2 regions of the Rossellomorea marisflavi genome follow, and region 2 is predicted to be linked to the other one. Evidence: riboswitches for the same ligand, from Rfam matches in the RefSeq annotation. Region 2 holds a riboswitch; the other holds the start of a gene.
What was found. A riboswitch is a leader RNA that binds a small molecule or an ion and turns the genes downstream of it on or off. The one in region 2 is predicted to bind S-adenosylmethionine.

Region 1 (9,372 bases), 440 kb from region 2:
TGGCATCTCATCCTTCCAAACCAGCATGATCATCACGAGTTACTCAATCGCTTCAATCTTCCTGATTCCCATTGCCGGCTATTTATCGGATCGATTCGGACGGAAAATGGTCATCCTCCCCAGTCTTGTGTTCTCTTTGATCGGAGGTCTGATTGCAGGGTACGCATCTTGGAAAATGAGTGATCCTTTCCTTTGGATCATTATCGGAAGGGTCCTGCAGGGAATCGGAGCTGCAGGAGCAGCCCCCATCATTCTTCCACTGGTGGGTGACCTGTACAAAGATGATGATGAGAAAACAAGCTCTTGCCTTGGCATTATTGAAACGTCCAATACTTTTGGCAAGGTGTTGAGTCCAATATTAGGAGCGGCTTTCGCGGCTTTCTTGTGGTTCCTGCCGTTTTTCTCCATCTCTTTTTTCAGTCTCATTTCCATCCTCCTTGTCATTTTTTTCATTAAAGTACCCAAGAAGAAGGATCCACCCATGGAACTTAAGGAGTTCATCCAGAAAACGAAAGGGATCTTCAAAGAGCATGGCAAATGGATTTTCACCGTATTTACCATTGGGGCGTATGTGATGCTGGTCCTATTCGGCATTCTTTTTTACTTAAGTGATTCATTCGAAAAGATTCACCACTTGTACGGTGTGAAGAAGGGATTCGTTCTGGCAATCCCTTTGCTCGCTCTTTGCATCGCTTCTTACATTTCAGGAAAAAACATCAAAGGAAATGTAAAAATCATGAAAGGCATTATCTTGGGTTGTCTTGCCATTTTGACTCTTTGCGTACCATTTGTCGGGTTTCTCAGGGATCAATTGGTCTTCCTTCTCTGCCTTACAGGTTTTATCGGAATTGCCATTGGGGCCCTACTGCCTACCTTGGATGCGTTGATCACAGAAAACATTGAAAAAGAGGAACGCGGGACTATTTCTTCCCTCTACAGTTCTTCCCGTTTTATTGGGGTGGCAGCTGGTCCCCCCCTGGTTTCGCTGGTTATGAAAAATGGATTGAATGTGAGTTTTATCGGGGCGGGACTGTTTGCTGTGGTCATCATAGCATTGGTTATGTTTTGGATCCACACAAGTGAAAAGAAGAAACCGCAGCCGGCTGAAGGTTCATCATGAAGCATTCTTCAGCAGAACCTGCACTTTCGTGGTGGCACCTATCCTTGATCGGTGCTGGGGGTACGGTAGGGACCGGGTATTTCCTGGGTACAGGCATAGCCCTTAAATCGTCGGGGGGCTTCATCATCCCTGCTTTCCTAATCGCAGCATTTGCAACATGGATTGTGTACAAGCGACTTGCCACGATGACCATGGCCGATCCTTGTGAAGGATCTTTCTGTACCTACGCTGGAAAAGCATATGGAAGTTGGGCTGCCTTCCTGTGCGGCTGGATTTACTGGATTTCTACGATTTTGATCATGGGAGGGCAGTTGACCGCCCTTGGGATTTTGTCCAGGTACTGGTTCCCTTCCATTCCGCTATGGGTTTTCACCCTTATCTTTGCGGTGCTATCCATTTCAGTCGTATTACTCGGAGCAAGGGGATTTGATATAGCGGAAGACTTTTTTTCCATCATCAAGCTCTCAGCGCTTGTGATCTTCCTATTCATCGGTGCAGCGTTGTTATCAGGGACCGGAAACCACTTCCATTTGAATAGTTCAATGCATTTTGATGAAGGATTCAATCGGATGAGAACTTCTCTGATCTTTGCCTTCTACTCCTTCGCCGGCATCGAAGTCATCGGTCTGATGGCTTCTAGGCTCTCCAATACTAAAGATATACTTAAAAGTGGAAGGGTACTGATCATGTGCCTTGGCTCATTGTATGTATTGGCACTTTGGATCACAATGAATCTGCAGGCGCCCAAACACTTTTCCAGTGAGGAAAGCCCCTTCATATCTGTCCTGAATCAGGGGAATGTTCCGATTGTCGCATCATGTTTTAACGGCGTGATTCTGTTTGCCGGTTTATCCGCATTGGCTGCAGCGTTATTCAGCGTCACCCGACTCCTACGGTCTATGGCGGATGAAGGTGAAGCCCCTGCAATCTTCAAAAAAAGATGGAAAAGGGATATCCCTCTTCCATCGCTTTTACTAGCCATTGCCGGCATGGCGTGTGCCATCATCGCTTCTCAACTATTGCCGGGAATCATTTTTGAAGCATTCATCACGGCCGCCGGTATCCTGTTGCTTTGTAATTGGGCATTCATTCTGCTTTCTTCCTTCAAGCTTCTTGACAGGGACGTCATGAGGAACGGAGTGAGCCTCGTTGCACTGGGAATCTTGGTGTTGGCCATCAGCGGAACGTTCACATTGAAGGAGAGCAGATACGGATTCTATCTGAGCATGGTGCTACTAATGGTGATCGGCCTGGCCTCCCTGTTGTTCAGGAGCATGACCTCGCACCGCTCAACGAAGTCGTGAAGACAGCTGCTCTGCTGTCTTCTTTCCATTTTGAATGCAGGCACCAATGCCCACACCGTAATAGGAAGCACCCGCTAACATGACCCCGGGGAATTCAACAGCCAGGCTTGATTCCAATTGTCTTACTGATTGTGCATGTTCCAGGTTGTAATTGGGCATCAGGCCGGACCAGTCTGTTACTTCTTTTCGAATAGGCTGTACCCCTTTGAGTCCCATCGTCGCTTCTATATCCCTAAGAGCTGTGTGAAGCAACTCTTCCTGGGTGAGATGTTTAATTTCTGCCCAGTGGGGATTGGAATCCTTATAGAAAAGCCTGACGAGGAGCTGACTATCAACAGACGTGTGTTTCCATTTTCTGCTTGTCCACGTGCAGGCGTCGCTTTTCACTCCACCTTGTTCTTTTGCGACGATGAACCCTGTACCATCTGCAGGCAATACGGTATCAGGAAAGTCGAATCCAAGGTAAATGCTTTTTAACGATTTCGTTTTAAGAAGGGAAAAGCCTTCATTCAGTTCCGGGTGGTTGAGAACTCCCCTTGCACGATTGTGTGGAATGGCAAGGACGGTTGCATCCGCGGATATGGTTTCACCATTGGTGAGTTCCAATGAATACATACGACCCGATTTTTTCAGGCTCTCGAGGCCGATCCCCTTGTATTTTTCTGCGTTCGGCGTGCATTCATCCAGCCGATTGATGATGGCTGATAATCCGGTTTTAAACGAAACAAATTTCTTGTTGGATTTCCCCTGATGTTTTTCACGGTTGATCCATAGCCCCTTCATGATACTGCCATAAGCATTCTTATAATCTAATAAGTATGGCAGTGTGGAAGACATGCTCAGTGTATGCAAGTCCCCTGAATATACCCCTGATAGAACAGGTGCAATCTGGTTTTGTACGAGCTCTTTTCCTAAGAAAAACTCCAGGAAATCCCCTATGGAATCTTCCTTTGTGAACGTGTCATTCTCCGTTTCATAATCCAGTAGTGCAGCCCTTTTTCCCGCGTCGGAAATCAGCGTACTCTCCATCAGGGAAGTTCTCGTCATGGGAATTCCAAACACTGAATCTGTTGGAATCTTATGTAGTGTGTCCTGCGTGTAGATGAACGATGTACCCGTTTCGTTATATACAAGTTCATCCATGAGCCCTAATTCCCCGATAAGCTCGAGGACCCCCGGGTGTCTTGACACAATTGAATCGGCACCGACTTCCATGATGAAGGGATCCGAAGAGATCGACTGGATTTTACCTCCAAGCATATCTTCTCCCTCAATCAATATCAGTCTTACGTCCTCACCTTTCAAGTATTCCTGAAGGTAGTATAGTGTCGTAAGGCCGGTGATACCTCCACCCACAACTGCCACTGTCTTCATCTCGTTCACTCCAAACCGCTTTATTCATTCTATACATACGGTACCATGATTGACCGGGTTATACGAGTGATTCACTTCATTTTGTGTGTCTGAAATCGCACATTAAACCAAGTTGACAACTTGGTATACTTGGTTTATACTATATTTCATATAACGCTTATCAAGAGAGGCAGAGGGAATGGCCCTATGAAGCCTCAGCAACAGGTTCCAAATCGGGATACTGTGCTAATTCCACAAGCAGGTGCTTGAAAGATGAGTCGAAGAGTCCGGGCAATCCTTCTTCTTATCCTGAAGAGGGATTTTTATATCCTCTTCCCAACCATTCATGAGGAGTGAGTATGATGGAAACCACGCAAAGAAGGAATGAATTGATCAATAAGTTGATCGTGCACAAAGTGTACAAAAAAGGAGAAAGACAGCTGTTCGAATTGACCCTCGAAGAATTGGAAGAAGAGTTTAGAAGCGTAAAAAAAGAATGCCATCCACATACGGAGTCGGGCTCCATCCATTGGATCAATTGCAACAAAGTAACCGTTTAGACCGACGATGTCTTCCACATAAAGTAAGGTTGAACCATTCAATGATGAGGCATTGAATGGTTTTTTATCGTTTGGTCCGTCTTTCACTCTTTTCCGACCGCGGCAATCCCCAATGCATGATGTTCCCATAGCGTCCTGGTCACCCATTCTTCATCCTTTGACCTACAGTTAATAATGAGGATGATTTCAGATGGTTGATGATGATCTGCCAAAATCTGATTCCTCTCTTTGATCTTCACCAGGAACAAGTCGATGAGGAAACCAAGGACCAATCCGCTCCCTGCCCCGATCAACCCCCAATAGATCGGCCCCCATTCCAAAGTAAACCCACGACTTGTGGCAATAACCGAAAAGATCACGGCAAGGAACATGCCTTTATTGAGAAGGGAATGACCATCTGAATAATGAATGGAGTCAAAGAGCCTTGTTTCTCTCTGCCTGCTTTCAAGTGGAATGGCATATAGATCATCCACCCCCTTCTCTTCAAGCTTGACGATGGTCATTTCGATGTAGGAAGAATGATTGAACGATGCGATGATTTGCACTATCTAACCCTCCATCCTTTGCCAATCAACAAGGATCCTTTTTGGTAATACTCTTTTAAAAGGGCAGACTGTTCCCTGTCAAAAAGTTTATTATTCTCTACGACCCCCACATACGCGTCATAAATAGTGAAAAAGTAAAAGGATGGCATGTACAATAACCATTGTTTATCGAGTACGTTCACAGAGGTTTCCAATCTTCCTAAGATAAGATAATGAATCCCTTCCAATATATGGGAATTATAGACATAAATAACAGTGGTCACAAGCGTGAAAAGCCCCGATATGATCCGGTGATTATAAAAATGTCCAACACTCGGTACGGCCATGGACCAAAAAAAAGCTGAAACAGGGCATCTCTTATCAAGATAGTTGATTTCAAGCGGTCGAATCACGAGCCTCCTGTTGACGGTCGACTTGTTTCCTTTATGGCTTAAATAAACTTTATTCAGGTCGACGGCGGTTCTGTGGCTATCCCATATGGCAAACAAGTACACCGGAATGTATAAATGCATGAACTGGATATCGAGAACGCTTTTTGCTGCGTCGATATCACCCATGAACGTGTAAACCATGGCTGTATTCAAGTGAATGGTCTGGTTGATATAGATCTCCCATATCACCAGGGCGAAACCTCTGAGGTATTTTGAAAGCAGAAGATGACCGAATCCTGGAAAGGCCATGGACCAGAGCGCAACAATCATGGGGTTCCTCAAATGAATCTGAGTGGTACCGAATATGCTGACGTACGCAAGATTCCCTTGTTCACCTGCATTATTCAACCGCCTCATAAGATCCCCTCCCTGCTTCATTCTTTGGTTAGTTTCTGCCATGGAAAAGGATTCATACCTAATCAAATGAAAATATGGTATGAATCCTTTTCAAAATAAAAAGCTGTCCGTACAGATCTATTGTCAAATCTGTACGGACAGCTTTCAGCTTATTTTTTGAGCTTCTTTGATCAACTCATTGATTTTCCCTGATAACACCTTTGTCTCTGCTGTCATTTGTTCCTTGTCCTTTGCACGTACGGTGTATGGTTGGCCGATGACGATAACGGCTTTATGACGGTTGCGCAATAATTCTTTAAACGATGTCGGCCCGTGATAGGCTGCCGGTACAATGGGCATCCGGGAGAGGTTTGCTATCGTAATGGCTCCACGTTTCGCTTCGACATCCTCATCTGAACGGGTCCCTCCAGGGAAGACTCCTACGATTGCCCCTCCCCTAAGTAGTTTAACAGGCTTTTTGATACTTGAAGGAGAAGGGTTCTCACGGTTCACAGGAAAGGCGTGAATCTTATGTAAAATAAAGGCGGGGATTCTCCGGTCGAATAGTTCCTTCTTTGCCATAAAGTGTACGGGTCCGGGCATACTGAAGCCAAGGGCGACGACATCAAGCCATGTTTTGTGTGAACAGGTCACAATGTAGCCTCCATCTTTTGGAAGGAGATGGGCATTGCGGATTTCCACTTTTCCAAAAATCAATTTTGCCAGATTGGCGAGAAATGAGTACATGAGATCACCCCATCATCTAGTTTTAATACCTGGTACTAATTATAGTGGAAATCCTCGACTTTACAACTACTAATTATATTTTCCGCTTTTATGGGCAATGAAGGTGGTACAATAAAAAGGCTTATCAAATCATGTACTCAAGGAGGACGTGTAATGGATTCACAAGGGCAAGAAAAATTTTTATCTTTCATTTTACAACGCGTTCAAGATGGCAAGGAAGAAGAGGCAAAACTAATTCTAATGGAGAACTTCAAAAAGCAACAAGAAGGAACCTTCTCAGAAGAAGACGCACTCTCTTTCCTCCCCAGGATCACGCCATTATTAAAAGATGAAAAAACACATGAGGTACACGCTGTAGTAAAACAGTTCTCGAAGACATTCAATCAAGGCGACTCACGCTGAAACATGCAAAAGGACGGTATGGGGGCATACCGTCCTTTTACCTTTCGTCCCGATCGAGGTCAGGTTGAAACTCTTCTGATGCCTCAGTTTGATAATCCTGCCGGTAAACGGGTGCAGAGGAATCAGGCAAAAAAACATTTTTCCTAAGATGATGGTGAAAAAACCACTCAAATGAGCTTACAGCCACTGCTGCCACAAAAGACCTTACAAGAAAGGTCTGAGAACCAGCCACCATGGCCGAACTGAGAAAATAAACCACAATCGAGCTCAACCCGAAGTCTGCAAGCACCGCCCAACCGTTCGTGGTCCTTGGCAGGAGATACAAATCACCAAGTAAATAACCGATCAGAACGAGCACACCAGTCAACGCAATGATGGAACCCATCGATAGACCTGTGACCCCTGCCAAAACCGTGTAGAGAATCAGGAATGTGACGACCAGTTTTAATAGAAATGCTGAAACATACTTCAAGAACATCCCTCCTGCCTTTAGGATTTGCAGGGACGAAGGGATTATGTATCCGACTTCCTACTTTATTTCGCCTTCCAATGTACTGAGCATGGTATCCAACAGTCTGTTTCCTTGTTCGTCTTTCCACTTTGACCTGATCCATCCCCTCTCAGCTTCAATCAACCGCACCATTTCACTGGCAGCCTGTTGATGAGTGAAGGGTCCTATGAGTCCCATGATTTCTTTCACATTCCCGACAAGTTGGCCTGGAAGACTCGCTTCAAGGGTTTTATAGCCAAGCTGTGCCCTCTCTGGCTTGTATCGTTGCAAAAGGACACTGGAGAAATTCCTCATTGTGTGCTGAAGCATTTCTGCTGCCCACAGATCATTTCCCCTTCGCATGGCTTTGAGGTATTGAAAGAGGAACCACCCGGTGTCACCAGCGAATTCATTGAATTCGGCATCGGATAATAAAAGGTTTTGACTTCTCGCGAATGGGCTCAATCTGTCTTCAGGATCATAAATGACCTTGAAATAATCTTTCTGCTTGAATGTCTTTTCCGTAACCGTGAAGAGATCGACATGAAGCAAATCCTCATAAACCGCGATGATCTGTGGTGCGATGATGAACAAGTCATCATGGAACAGGAGTTTCCCATAGGCTTCCAAATGTCGAATCCGGTCCTGGACGAAAGACTCCAGATCCCCTTCCTCGACAAGGCAATAAAGGTCCACATCGGAGAACTCATCTTCCTCTCCCCTCCCCATCGATCCCTTCAAAAAAATACTTTTCACCCTCTTATCTTTTTTCAAGCTTTCTGTGATGGCTTCGACAGCGATCCTTTGCTTCATCCTCGACACACTTCCTCTTTTTTGGATATTACGCCATTATATTCATTGTTTACGCTTTCTTCAATTCTTTTTTTTCACAAAAAAAGAACGAGCCAGTAAGGCCCGTTCAATTGTTTACTTCAACCGCATCTTTGTGATAATATTCTGCAAAGATTTCTGCAAAAGCCTCTGTAGAATTGTACAGTTCCACCAAGTTATTTTCAACCCCGCCGAATTCGAGTAGCAAAGCCCTTTCCGTCAGATCCTGATTGTAAACTCCATTCCCTTCTGCTTTTGTTTTGACGAATACCCCCCTACTGATACCCGGATACTCTTTTTCAAGCTTTGCGTGTAGGTCCCTGGCAATTTTCAAGTTCTTTTCATAATTCTTATTTTCCTTCCCGACGATAAAGAATAGGCGGGCGTATGCTTTTCCGTTAATGGTTTTAGTGGTTACTTTCTTCGGTTGTGAGTCGCGGTGTACATCGATGATATAATTTAGATCTTCGTCTTGGGCGATGGCTTCCTGGACGAGCCCTCTTGATAATTTATAGGATTCGTAATAGCTCCAACTCTTTTCTTTCAGTGCCTGGTTTACATCAGTTTTGTCTTGGATGGTCCCGATCCCTCTTGATTCCAATTCCTGTTTCAGCTTGGCGCCGACTGCGATGACGTTGACTTTTTCGTTCGTGCTGGCCGGGTCGCTCGATTGATTATTCTTTATGAGTGGGCTGAATGCTTCCCAGCTGTGGGAGTGATAGATGAACACTGACTTCTTGTCCACTTCCTTGACCCCGTCATCCTTCGAGTCATTCGCCTGATCAATCTGATCCTGATCAACTTCCTGATTGGTCAGCTGCTCATCGGTTGGGGCTGGTGATTCGTACGGTAGATTTGTAATATCTGTCCCTTTACCAGCTACCGCTATATGTGTATGATAATTTTCAATTCCGGGTATTTCCCTTCCGAATAAACTCCTGGGATCCAATAGGGATACATTCGTGACACTTTCAAGCCAATCGAAATCATGATTGAGCTGATCTTCATTGGCTATCCTCAGTCCCGTCATCTCTTGTGAAAGGAGCATAAGAAAGGTCTGTTTCGGAACCATTTCCGAGACAGAGGAGTACAGGAGGCTATCGACCTTAAGTTTGATGGCCATGGTGGAAATAAGCCAGATAGAGGCATACATCACGACGATTCCAATTATGACGACCCTTATGATTGCTTTCAATGAGACGGCAACGAGTGGAACTAAATTGTTTCGATTTCTAGGAAAATTCGGCATCATA
Region 2 (9,372 bases):
TTCATTCCAAATGAAGAGCAAAAGCAGCTCGTGGCAAGTGTCCAACTCCCTTCATCCACTTCACTTGAAAGGACCAATGACGTGTCCATGAAGCTGGAAGAATTCTTCGACGGGGAAAAAGAAATCAAAGAAGTGACGGCAGGTATAGGTAGCCGTGATTTCCAAACTGGATTGAAACGGAAAAACCAGGCCAATTACTTCCTTACCCTCGATGAAGATACGAATGTAAATGCTTATCTAGAAGACTTGCAAAAGAATATGGAAGACATTGTATACAAAGATGAACCAGATGCAAAACTCGGCGTCCAGGAGCAGCAGACTGGTGGGCCTCCAAGCAACAACAACGTGGACATCGACCTCTTCTCCAATAATCTTGATTCCCTTCAATCTGCTGCGAAGGAAGTAGAAGCGTACATGAAGGATCAAGATCAATTGAAATATGTGAACAATAACTTCTCTGAAAAACAAAAGCAGATCATCATCGATATCGATCCTGAGAAGGCCGCAAAAGCGGGCGTGTCCGGATTCCAAGTGCTCGGGACCGTGACGGACCAGACAGAACCCGTATCTGTCGGGACTTTGCCACTGGACGGGACGGATCGAAAAGTACAATTAAGCTATGAGGATCAAACATCCTCCAAAGAAGAACTTGAAGATATCACCCTATTCACTGCGAAGGGGCCTGTCCCACTTACAGATATCGCGAAAATTGATGAAGTCGAAGGCTACACGTCCATCCAGAAGCTAGAAGGAAAGATCTATGCGCGTGTCAGCGCACAGATCTCAAGTGATGATATCCGTACCGTGTCACAAGAAACAGTGGATGGTGTGAAGAAGCTCGATCTTCCTGATGATGTGTCATTCGAAGGTGGAGGCGGAAGCGACGAAACGGTACAGACGTTCCAGGATCTCGGTCTCGCCATGCTGATCGCCATCGGTCTCGTCTACATCACCATGCTAATCACATTCGGGAAAGCAAGGATTCCATTCATCATCCTGTCATCCCTGATCTTTGTGCCGATCGGATCTCTGCTCGGACTGTCGGTCGCCAATGAACCACTCAGCGTATCGGTCATGATCGGCCTGCTCATGCTGATCGGGATCGTGACCACCAACGCCATCGTCCTCGTTGACCGCATAGGGCAAAACAGGGAACAAAAAGGAATGACCATCAGGGATTCCCTGATCGAAGGGGGCAAAACGAGGCTCCGTCCGATCCTCATGACGGCCTTTGCGACGATTACGGCCCTTCTACCCCTGGCGTTCACAACATCATCGGGTACGCTCATCTCCAAGGGGCTCGCCATCACCGTAATCGGCGGATTGACGTCGTCAACCCTTTTGACGCTCATCCTTCTACCGGTCCTGTATGAAGTCTTCTTCTACAAAACAGTAAAGAAAGAATTGAAAAAATAAGTACGACAAAGAGGCAGGCGCCTATTGCGCCTGCCTCTTTTCCTTTGCCCTTATAACGATTGATCATCCACTTCATTAAGCCATTTCCGGATCGGAGCGATCACCTTCTCAACAGTGCCTTCCACAAAAGGAGAGTCGAGCTGGACCGCCTCAAGCAGCTCCAGGAAGGACTTGCTCCCACCTAGCTTACAGAGATCCAAATAAGATGCCCACGCACTCTCACGATTTTCATTCATCTTTTTGAAGAATTGGAAGGCACAGATCTGAGCGAGGGTATAATCGATATAGTAGAACGGAGAGTTGTAAATATGCGACTGCCTCTGCCAGAAGCCACCATCCTCGAGGTATCCGAAGCCGTCATAATCACGGTGGGGCAAATACTTCCGTTCGAGGCTCCTCCACATCTGCTTCCTCTCATCTGGAGAAGCATCCGGATTCTCATAGACGAAATGCTGGAATTCATCCACGGCCACTCCATAAGGAAGGAACATCAACGCTTCACTTAAATGGGTGAACTTATATTTCTCTGTATCTTCTTTGAAGAAGTACTCCATCCACGGCCATGTGAAGAATTCCATGCTCATGGAGTGAATCTCACTCGCTTCATAGGTAGCCCAGTGGTATTCAGGGATATCGTAGCCCCTGCTTTTATATACCTGGAAGGCATGCCCAGCCTCATGGGTCAAAACGTCGATATCAGCAGACGTCCCGTTGAAATTGGAAAAGATGAAAGGGGACTCGTATTCAGCGATGTAGGTGCAATACCCACCTCCTGCTTTTCCCTTTTTCGCTTCAAGGTCCAATAGGTTGCGGTCGAGCATGAACGAAATGAATTCAGCCGTCTCCGTGGAAAGTTCCTCATACATCCGTTTCCCGTTAGCGATGATCCATTGGGGATCCCCTTTTGGATCAGCATTGCCCGAAGAGAATTTAAAGCCTTCATCATAAAATGTAAGATGTTGAAGACCGATACGATCTGCCTGCCTATCCTTCAGCTCGACACAAAGGGGCACGATGAATTCTTCTACTTGACGTCTGAAGATCTCCACCATTTCCGGTGTATAATCCGTCCTTGTCATCCGGTGATAGCCTAGTTCGACGAAGTTATCAAAACCGAGGGTCACGGCGATTTCATGTCGCACCTTCACCAGATCATCAAAAATCCGGTCCAGTTCACTTCTGTTCTCTTCAAAGAAAGAGGTTGTAGCTGTTGCCGCCTGCTTCCTCGTTTCCCGGTTTGGAGATTGGCTGAATGGCCCCATCTGGGCAAGCGTCCTCTCCTCCCCTTCAAAAGGAATCTTGGCCGAAGCCATCAGCTTTGTATATTCTGAGGATAGCTTATTCTCCTTTTGGAGGAGTGGGATGATCTCAGGTGAGAAGGTTCTGATTTCACTTTCTGCCAGTGAAAAAAGTTGGTTGCCCCATTTCTCCTCCAATTCTCTGCGATACGGGGACTCAAGCAGTGCATGATAGAATTCTGTAACCAGACCGTGCATCTCAGGGGACAGTTCATCCATATAGTCTTGTTCCGCTTTATAAAAGCTATCGTTCGTATCGATGGAATGACGGATATACACGAGGTTCTCCATCGTATCGACTTCCATGCGGATCCTATTAATCTTCTCTATAGCTTCAACCTGCTGGGACATGCTTTCACCTTTTTTCAGTTGATTCAAGGCTTCATAGAATCGTTCTTTTATCTCATCGAGTTCCGGTCTGGCGTATGTATACTCTTCAAATTTTTTCATTGTGACCTCCATTTTGTATAGAATCTATCAGGGCTCTCTAGTACTTCGCCAATGATTGTGCATTTCCTTCCCTACCTCTACTTTTTACCATGAAAAAAAGCCTGCTTTTGCAGGCATTCAGTAGGAAAGATCTTTAATCGACAACCCCAATTTCTTGAGGAGTCCAATCGCTTCCTCTTTTTCATCCGGAGTAAGGGTGGACATCAGTTCATGGATCCTGTTCTCATGATCGGGGAAGATACGGTCGATCATTACCCTGCCATCTTCCGAGATTTGAGCGTATGTGACCCTACGATCATTCGGACAGGCTACGCGATTGAGAAGGCCCTTCTTTTCAAGCTTGTCCACGACATAAGTGATACTCCCGGACGCAAGAAGGATCTTTCCTCCAATCTGTTGGAGGGGCTGATCTCCTTTATGATAAAGGAGTTCCAGGACGGCAAATTCCGTAGGATTCAATCCATTTTCCTGGATGTGTTTATTTATTTCCTCATTGATGGCTTTGAAGGCCCTCGATAGAACAATGAATAGCTTAAGGGATTGCTTGGATTCACTCATAGTTTTCATTCCTTTAAATATCTCGGTTTCAAACTATTATACAAATCTGCCGTGTTTTTGTCAAAGGAACTGACATTGTTTTTTCCAATACTTAGGGTCTAACGGAAAAAGGACGCCCTATTATGGACGTCCCTCCAAGGTAGTAGTCGATGTGATGCGTGTTTTCACGGAGTGATTTTTCTGGAGGATTTCTCAGATGTCATGTTACGATGCGGGTCTTTTGAGCAAATGTCTACTATAGTATTCCATTTCGGCCTCGCTTCGATCCAGGGAAGCCTTATCATACTCATTCAAGAGGCGATCAAGTTCCTGACTGCACGCCAAGGTCTCTCTTGCACCAAGACCGTGCGTTTCCCCAAGAGCGATCATTTCCGATCGCTTTTGATTGATCTTCAGCAATAACCACTTTCTTTTCAGCATTTGGTTCATCCATCTAACCCCTTTTGATAGCTTGCTTTATTTGAGCATTATCTCAGGGTTTACCAGAAAAGTAAATAGAACCGCAAAACAAGACAAAACAATCAGTTATAGCCGAAAATTCGACATTGACTGCCATATTAAAACCCGTTCCTATCAAGGAGGGAACGGGTTACAATGTGGGTGACCATCAGTAGATCGGCACCCATCCTTCTTTCGTAACGAAGATTCTCACAGCCACTACCTTCTTGTCATCTGATAGTGTGAAATAATGGCGGATGTTCTCCGGTACGGATATAAGGTCCCCAGGATTCAGGTGGACTTCGAAGAAATCACCATCGCTTCCCTGGATGATGAATACCCCATGACCACTGACGATGAAGCGGACCTCGTCATCCGTATGGTGATGTTCCTGCTGGAAATTCTTCAACAGTTCCTCAAGGTTCGGTGTACTGTCTGATAATGAGATGATATCCCACGCTTCATATCCCCGTCTGGCTGAAATATCTTCAATTTCATCCTTGAACGTTGTGAGGATCCTTTCTTTTTCCACGTCAGCCAAATCGAATTTTTCTTGAAGATCGCCGCTCAATTTCCCGATGTCCCAATGTTCATAAATGACGCCTTGCTCCTCCAGATACTGTACCACTTCTTCTTGATTTTCGATGACTTTATTGCTTCCTTGGACCTTGATTGTTGTCATGATTTTTCCTCCTTTTATGATTGAAGTTGAACGGTGGATTTTAGTGATAAGAGAGAAAGCTGATATTGAAATAGGAACTCAGATGCTTCGAGAAGCTTTTTTGCTTCAAAACCGCTCCGTCCCCAAACCGTGATCCCATGATTCCGGATCAGCACGGCGCCGGCGTCTTCATTAACATGATGGGAGAAGGCGCTCGCAAGGGTCGGAATATCCGCGTAATTCGGGATGATGGGAATGATGAGTTCATCATCTTGTCCCCATTTTCCAAACGCTTTGATCAATTCTTGATTTTTGAAGGTGATCTCTCCCTGATCCCCATAAAGCTCACTGACCACATTATTGGCTACGGTATGCACGTGGAGGGAACAGACTGCCTGGGTCCCTTTGAAAATATGCGTGTGGAGGAGGGTTTCTGCTGAGGACTTGAGTTTCGTTTCCTCCAGAGGATTCCCGTCCAGGTCAACGAGTAGGAAATCCTCTACCGTCCTCTTCCTCTTATCCTTTCCGCTGGCGGTTACCAGGAAGGCACCAGGGGCCGATCCGGCCTTGATGGCCAAGTTGCCTGAAGTGCCCATGAACCAGTCACGGTCTGCGAGTTCCCCCTTGATGGTGGACAGCTCTTCCCACTCTCTTTGGTAACTCATGTCCTCACCCCTTCCTTCAATGCCTCTATGCAGTCATGGAATGTTTCAAATGGGATATGGGGAATCCCCAATTCATTGCAAGTGTCAGCAAGATAATCCCTCGCAAGCACCTTGTCAGCCACCTTGGCCATCTCCAAGTCTGTTACAGAGTCACCGATGGCAATCACTTCTGCACCATCCGGTATGGAAAGGGAGCGGAGGACGGACGGTTTGCAGCATCCGCATCCTCCATTCCCGCATTGCCCATCACAGCCATAGGGCCAGTTGATGGAAATGAAGGGGCCGGTGAAATCCGCTTCATTGCAGTAGATTCCTGCAAATGGGCCATATCCGTCCAGGAGTGGGCGGACAAAGAAATCGATCCCTCCACTCACGATATATAACGGGATTCCTTCCTCTTTCGCAAATTGAACAAAGTCCCAGAACCCTTCCCGGATGACTGCCGTATGTAAAAGATAGTCCACGAGCTCATCTTTTTGTTGGGAAGGCAGAAGTGCGAACATATCCCCTACCCCTTTCTCGATCGACATCGTCCGATCAAGTATGGCATCTTTGAGTCCTTCCCATTCCGGAGGGGCAAATTGCTTCATGAGGGAGATGATATTATCTGTTTTCGTAATCGTTCCATCAAAATCACACAAGATGATCCGTTCCGTCATCAGCCCCTCCCTCCCTTGCTCCACAAGCTTAGAGCGACTCTAAGCTCTTCTCCCTGGACTTCTTCAAAGGGAATTCCCGCTTTCACCGCTTCAATTGCCTGTCGGAAGGCGAGCCCTCCGCTTACAGCACCTCCAGGATGTCCGTGGACGCCGCCGCCGGCATTGATCACACACTCCTCACCAAAATCCTCCACAAGATGTGGTACCAGTCCTGGATGGATACCTGCCGATGGGACAGGGAATGTCTTTTTGAACGGTGAAGACTCATCCGTAAGCTCTCTACTGATGGCGAGTACTTGATCTTTCTCCAGTGCCACACTTCCATAAGGGGAAGGGAACAAGGAAAAATCCGCTCCCGTCATCCGTAAAAATTTCCCTAGCCATAAGGAGTAGGCGACTCCATGATGGGGAGCCTGGGCAACGGCTCCTGCAAAGGCGGGATGGGCCATGAGCGGAAGTCCGATGTTTTCATCTTCCCTGAGTTCTTGAAGTACATCGAGAGAATAAGAAAATACGTTGAATAGCAAGGCATCCGCCCCAAGATCCCGTGCTCTTCTTGCCTTATCGCGAAGCTCAGACGTCCGTCCGGTCAGGTTCACCGCATAGAGCGTCCTCTTACCTGTCTCCTGCTGCACCTCATCAAGGATCCTCCTGCCGTTTTTCACCCGCTCTTCAAAAGGCGTCAGGGGGTTATCAAAAAGGATTTCATCATCCTTCACCAGGTCAACACCTCCGCGAGCCTGGGCACGCAGCTGATCTTCCATGTAAGCGAGATCCCTTCCGATCACTCCCTTGAAAATGCTCATGAGGAGGGGGCGATCCTTGACGCCTGCGAGTTCCCTGATCCCCTCAATACCGTACCGTGGTCCCGGATAGTGACGGTTGAGATCGTCACTGAATTCAAGATTGATAAGCTTTACCTGACCATCCAGGGAGAGTTTCCCGAAGACCGTTGTCAGTATCGCAGGGAGATCATTTGAATAATTGCCACCGGGGTAAGCGATCGAAATTTCTCCCACCCCTTCACCGGCCTCTTCATTGATGGAAACGACCCTTCCCTTGAATTTCAGCAGTTGCTCTTGTTCGAGTTGGGGAAGGTCTGTCCAAGAGCCCACTGTCAAGCCCAAGGCGATACCTTCTGCCTTTTTTTCGAAAGACCCTTTTGCCCCTGGCAATCTATATGTTGCAATCACTTCACTCATGTTCTGCCTACCTCCTTATACAATCAAAAAAGCCCCTTCCGATAAGAAGAGGCTTTCAATCCATCACTCTATCTTATCTCCCAGCGTCTGCTGCAAGAATTAGCACCGTGCTCGTAATGAGTCGGTTGCCGGGCTTCATCGGGCCAGTCCCTCCGCCTGCTCTTGATAAGAATCTATTCATTTGGTTTCCAGTAGGATTATTGCATCGATTGGGAGTCCTGTCAATCCCTATTATCGAACAAATGTAAATTTTCAATCCTTTTCACTGCTTCCTGAAGCCTTTCCTCACTGGTAAGGAGACCTACCCGGACATACCCTTCCCCGTGATCCCCGAAGCCGATGCCAGGCGCCACGGCTACATGGGCCTTTTCAAGGAGTAGGTTCGAGAAATCCATCGACGTGAAGCCTTCCGGCACTTTGAGCCAAGCGAAAAATGAGCCTGCCGGTGCATCCACATCCCAACCGATGGATCTCAATCCACCGATGAGGGCATTCCTTCTGCTTTCATAGGTCTCAAGCTGGGCCTGGACGCACTCCTGCGATCCGAGGAGCGCCGTCACCGCTGCTTCCTGAATGGCGCCAAAGAGGCTCACATACATATGATCCTGCATGAGATTGATGGCTTCTATCACACTCTCGTTCCCGACGGCAAATCCTACTCGCCACCCCGCCATATTATACGTTTTGGAGAGAGTATAGATTTCAATGCCGACATCCTTAGCTCCATCTGTTTCAAGGAAGCTATTGGGACGCTTGCCTTCAAATCCGATCGCCCCATAAGCAAAATCGTGTACCACGCAGATATCATGGCTACTTGCCAATTTTACCGTTTCCTCAAAAAAGGCTGGTGTGGCTACTGCTCCCGTCGGGTTATTCGGATAATTCAGGAACATAAGCTTGGAACCGTCGAGTTCGGCTTCACTAAACCGGCTGTAATCGGGGAGAAAATCATTTTCCTCAAGTAGCGGCATCAGCTTCATCTCCGCTTCTGCAAGTGCCACCCCTGATAGATAATCAGGATACCCAGGGTCCGGAACCAGCACGGATTCACCCGGATTCACCAGGCACTGCGGAATCTCCACGAGACCCGCCTTCCCCCCGAAGAGGATAGCTACTTCTTTGTCAGGATCCAGTTCCACCCCGTATTCCCTTTTATAGAAAAGCGCTACCGCCTCTTTGAAAGAGGCCATCCCCCTGAAAGGTGAATAGCGATGATTCAATGGGTTTTCGGCCGAAGCCTTCAAACTATCTACAATATGTTCAGGTGTGGGCCTATCAGGGTTACCCTGCCCAAGGTTAATGACATCGTGTCCTTCATTAATGACACGCTGAACGTTGGCTGTCAATTCAGCGAAAAATTGCTTTGGCAGCGAATCGAGGCGATCCGCATATGGGAATGTTTTCATCTCTTCACCTTCTGAATGTTCAAATATTCTTCACTTTCAAATTCTAGCTACAAATGATATAACGGAAAATAACGAATGTAAAGTAAAATCTTACAATTCCCCATGAAAGGTGCTGATCATATGAAGATCGGGCTCGCGCAAATGGACATCCGGTTTGGAGATCCAAAATCCAACTACGCACAAGCAGAAAGATGGTTTCAACAAGCAGAAAGCGAACAATGCGATATCCTTGTCTTCCCTGAGCTTTGGACAACAGGATATGACCTTAAGAGGATAGAGGGAATCGCTGATGAAAACAGTGAAAAGACCATTGCCTTCCTATCCCGTTTTGCAAAACAGTATGGGATAAACGTGATAGGGGGATCCGTTGCAAATAAAACGGAGTCGGGAATCGATAATCGCTTGATCGTGATCGATTCCAAAGGAAACTTCGTCAAAGGGTATTCAAAGCTTCACCTGTTCAAACTGATGGACGAACATCACTACCTCCTGCCGGGAAAAGAGGACGGTCTATTCACGCTTTCCGGCGAGCAAATGGCCGGCCTCATCTGCTATGACATCCGTTTCCCTGAATGGGTGCGTAAGCATGTTCTCTCCGGAGCAAAGATCCTGTTCGTCA

Region 1: another riboswitch for S-adenosylmethionine. It lies ahead of fbpA (Fur-regulated basic protein FbpA); the one in region 2 lies ahead of K6T23_RS08925 (2,3-diketo-5-methylthiopentyl-1-phosphate enolase).

What each region holds. Positions count from the first base shown of each region.
Region 1 covers NZ_CP081870.1:2,111,788-2,121,159, reverse strand. Annotated here, with positions in the region: gene K6T23_RS11105 (MFS transporter) at 1-1,120, shown strand, start outside; gene K6T23_RS11100 (amino acid permease) at 1,117-2,424, shown strand; gene hemG (protoporphyrinogen oxidase) at 2,410-3,798, opposite strand; SAM riboswitch class I at 3,953-4,057, shown strand; gene fbpA (Fur-regulated basic protein FbpA) at 4,137-4,337, shown strand; gene K6T23_RS11085 (hypothetical protein) at 4,421-4,882, opposite strand; gene K6T23_RS11080 (hypothetical protein) at 4,882-5,670, opposite strand; gene K6T23_RS11075 (lysophospholipid acyltransferase family protein) at 5,815-6,396, opposite strand; gene K6T23_RS11070 (hypothetical protein) at 6,550-6,798, shown strand; gene K6T23_RS11065 (DUF2512 family protein) at 6,836-7,270, opposite strand; gene K6T23_RS11060 (aminoglycoside 6-adenylyltransferase) at 7,328-8,101, opposite strand; gene spoIIP (stage II sporulation protein P) at 8,208-9,272, opposite strand.
Region 2 covers NZ_CP081870.1:1,675,370-1,684,741, reverse strand. Annotated here, with positions in the region: gene K6T23_RS08960 (efflux RND transporter permease subunit) at 1-1,416, shown strand, start outside; gene K6T23_RS08955 (M3 family oligoendopeptidase) at 1,467-3,164, opposite strand; gene K6T23_RS08950 (MarR family winged helix-turn-helix transcriptional regulator) at 3,282-3,731, opposite strand; gene K6T23_RS08945 (aspartyl-phosphate phosphatase Spo0E family protein) at 3,927-4,151, opposite strand; gene K6T23_RS08940 (1,2-dihydroxy-3-keto-5-methylthiopentene dioxygenase) at 4,330-4,842, opposite strand; gene K6T23_RS08935 (methylthioribulose 1-phosphate dehydratase) at 4,857-5,486, opposite strand; gene K6T23_RS08930 (2-hydroxy-3-keto-5-methylthiopentenyl-1-phosphate phosphatase) at 5,483-6,145, opposite strand; gene K6T23_RS08925 (2,3-diketo-5-methylthiopentyl-1-phosphate enolase) at 6,145-7,347, opposite strand; SAM riboswitch class I at 7,418-7,519, opposite strand; gene K6T23_RS08920 (pyridoxal phosphate-dependent aminotransferase) at 7,569-8,753, opposite strand; gene K6T23_RS08915 (carbon-nitrogen family hydrolase) at 8,874-9,372, shown strand, end outside.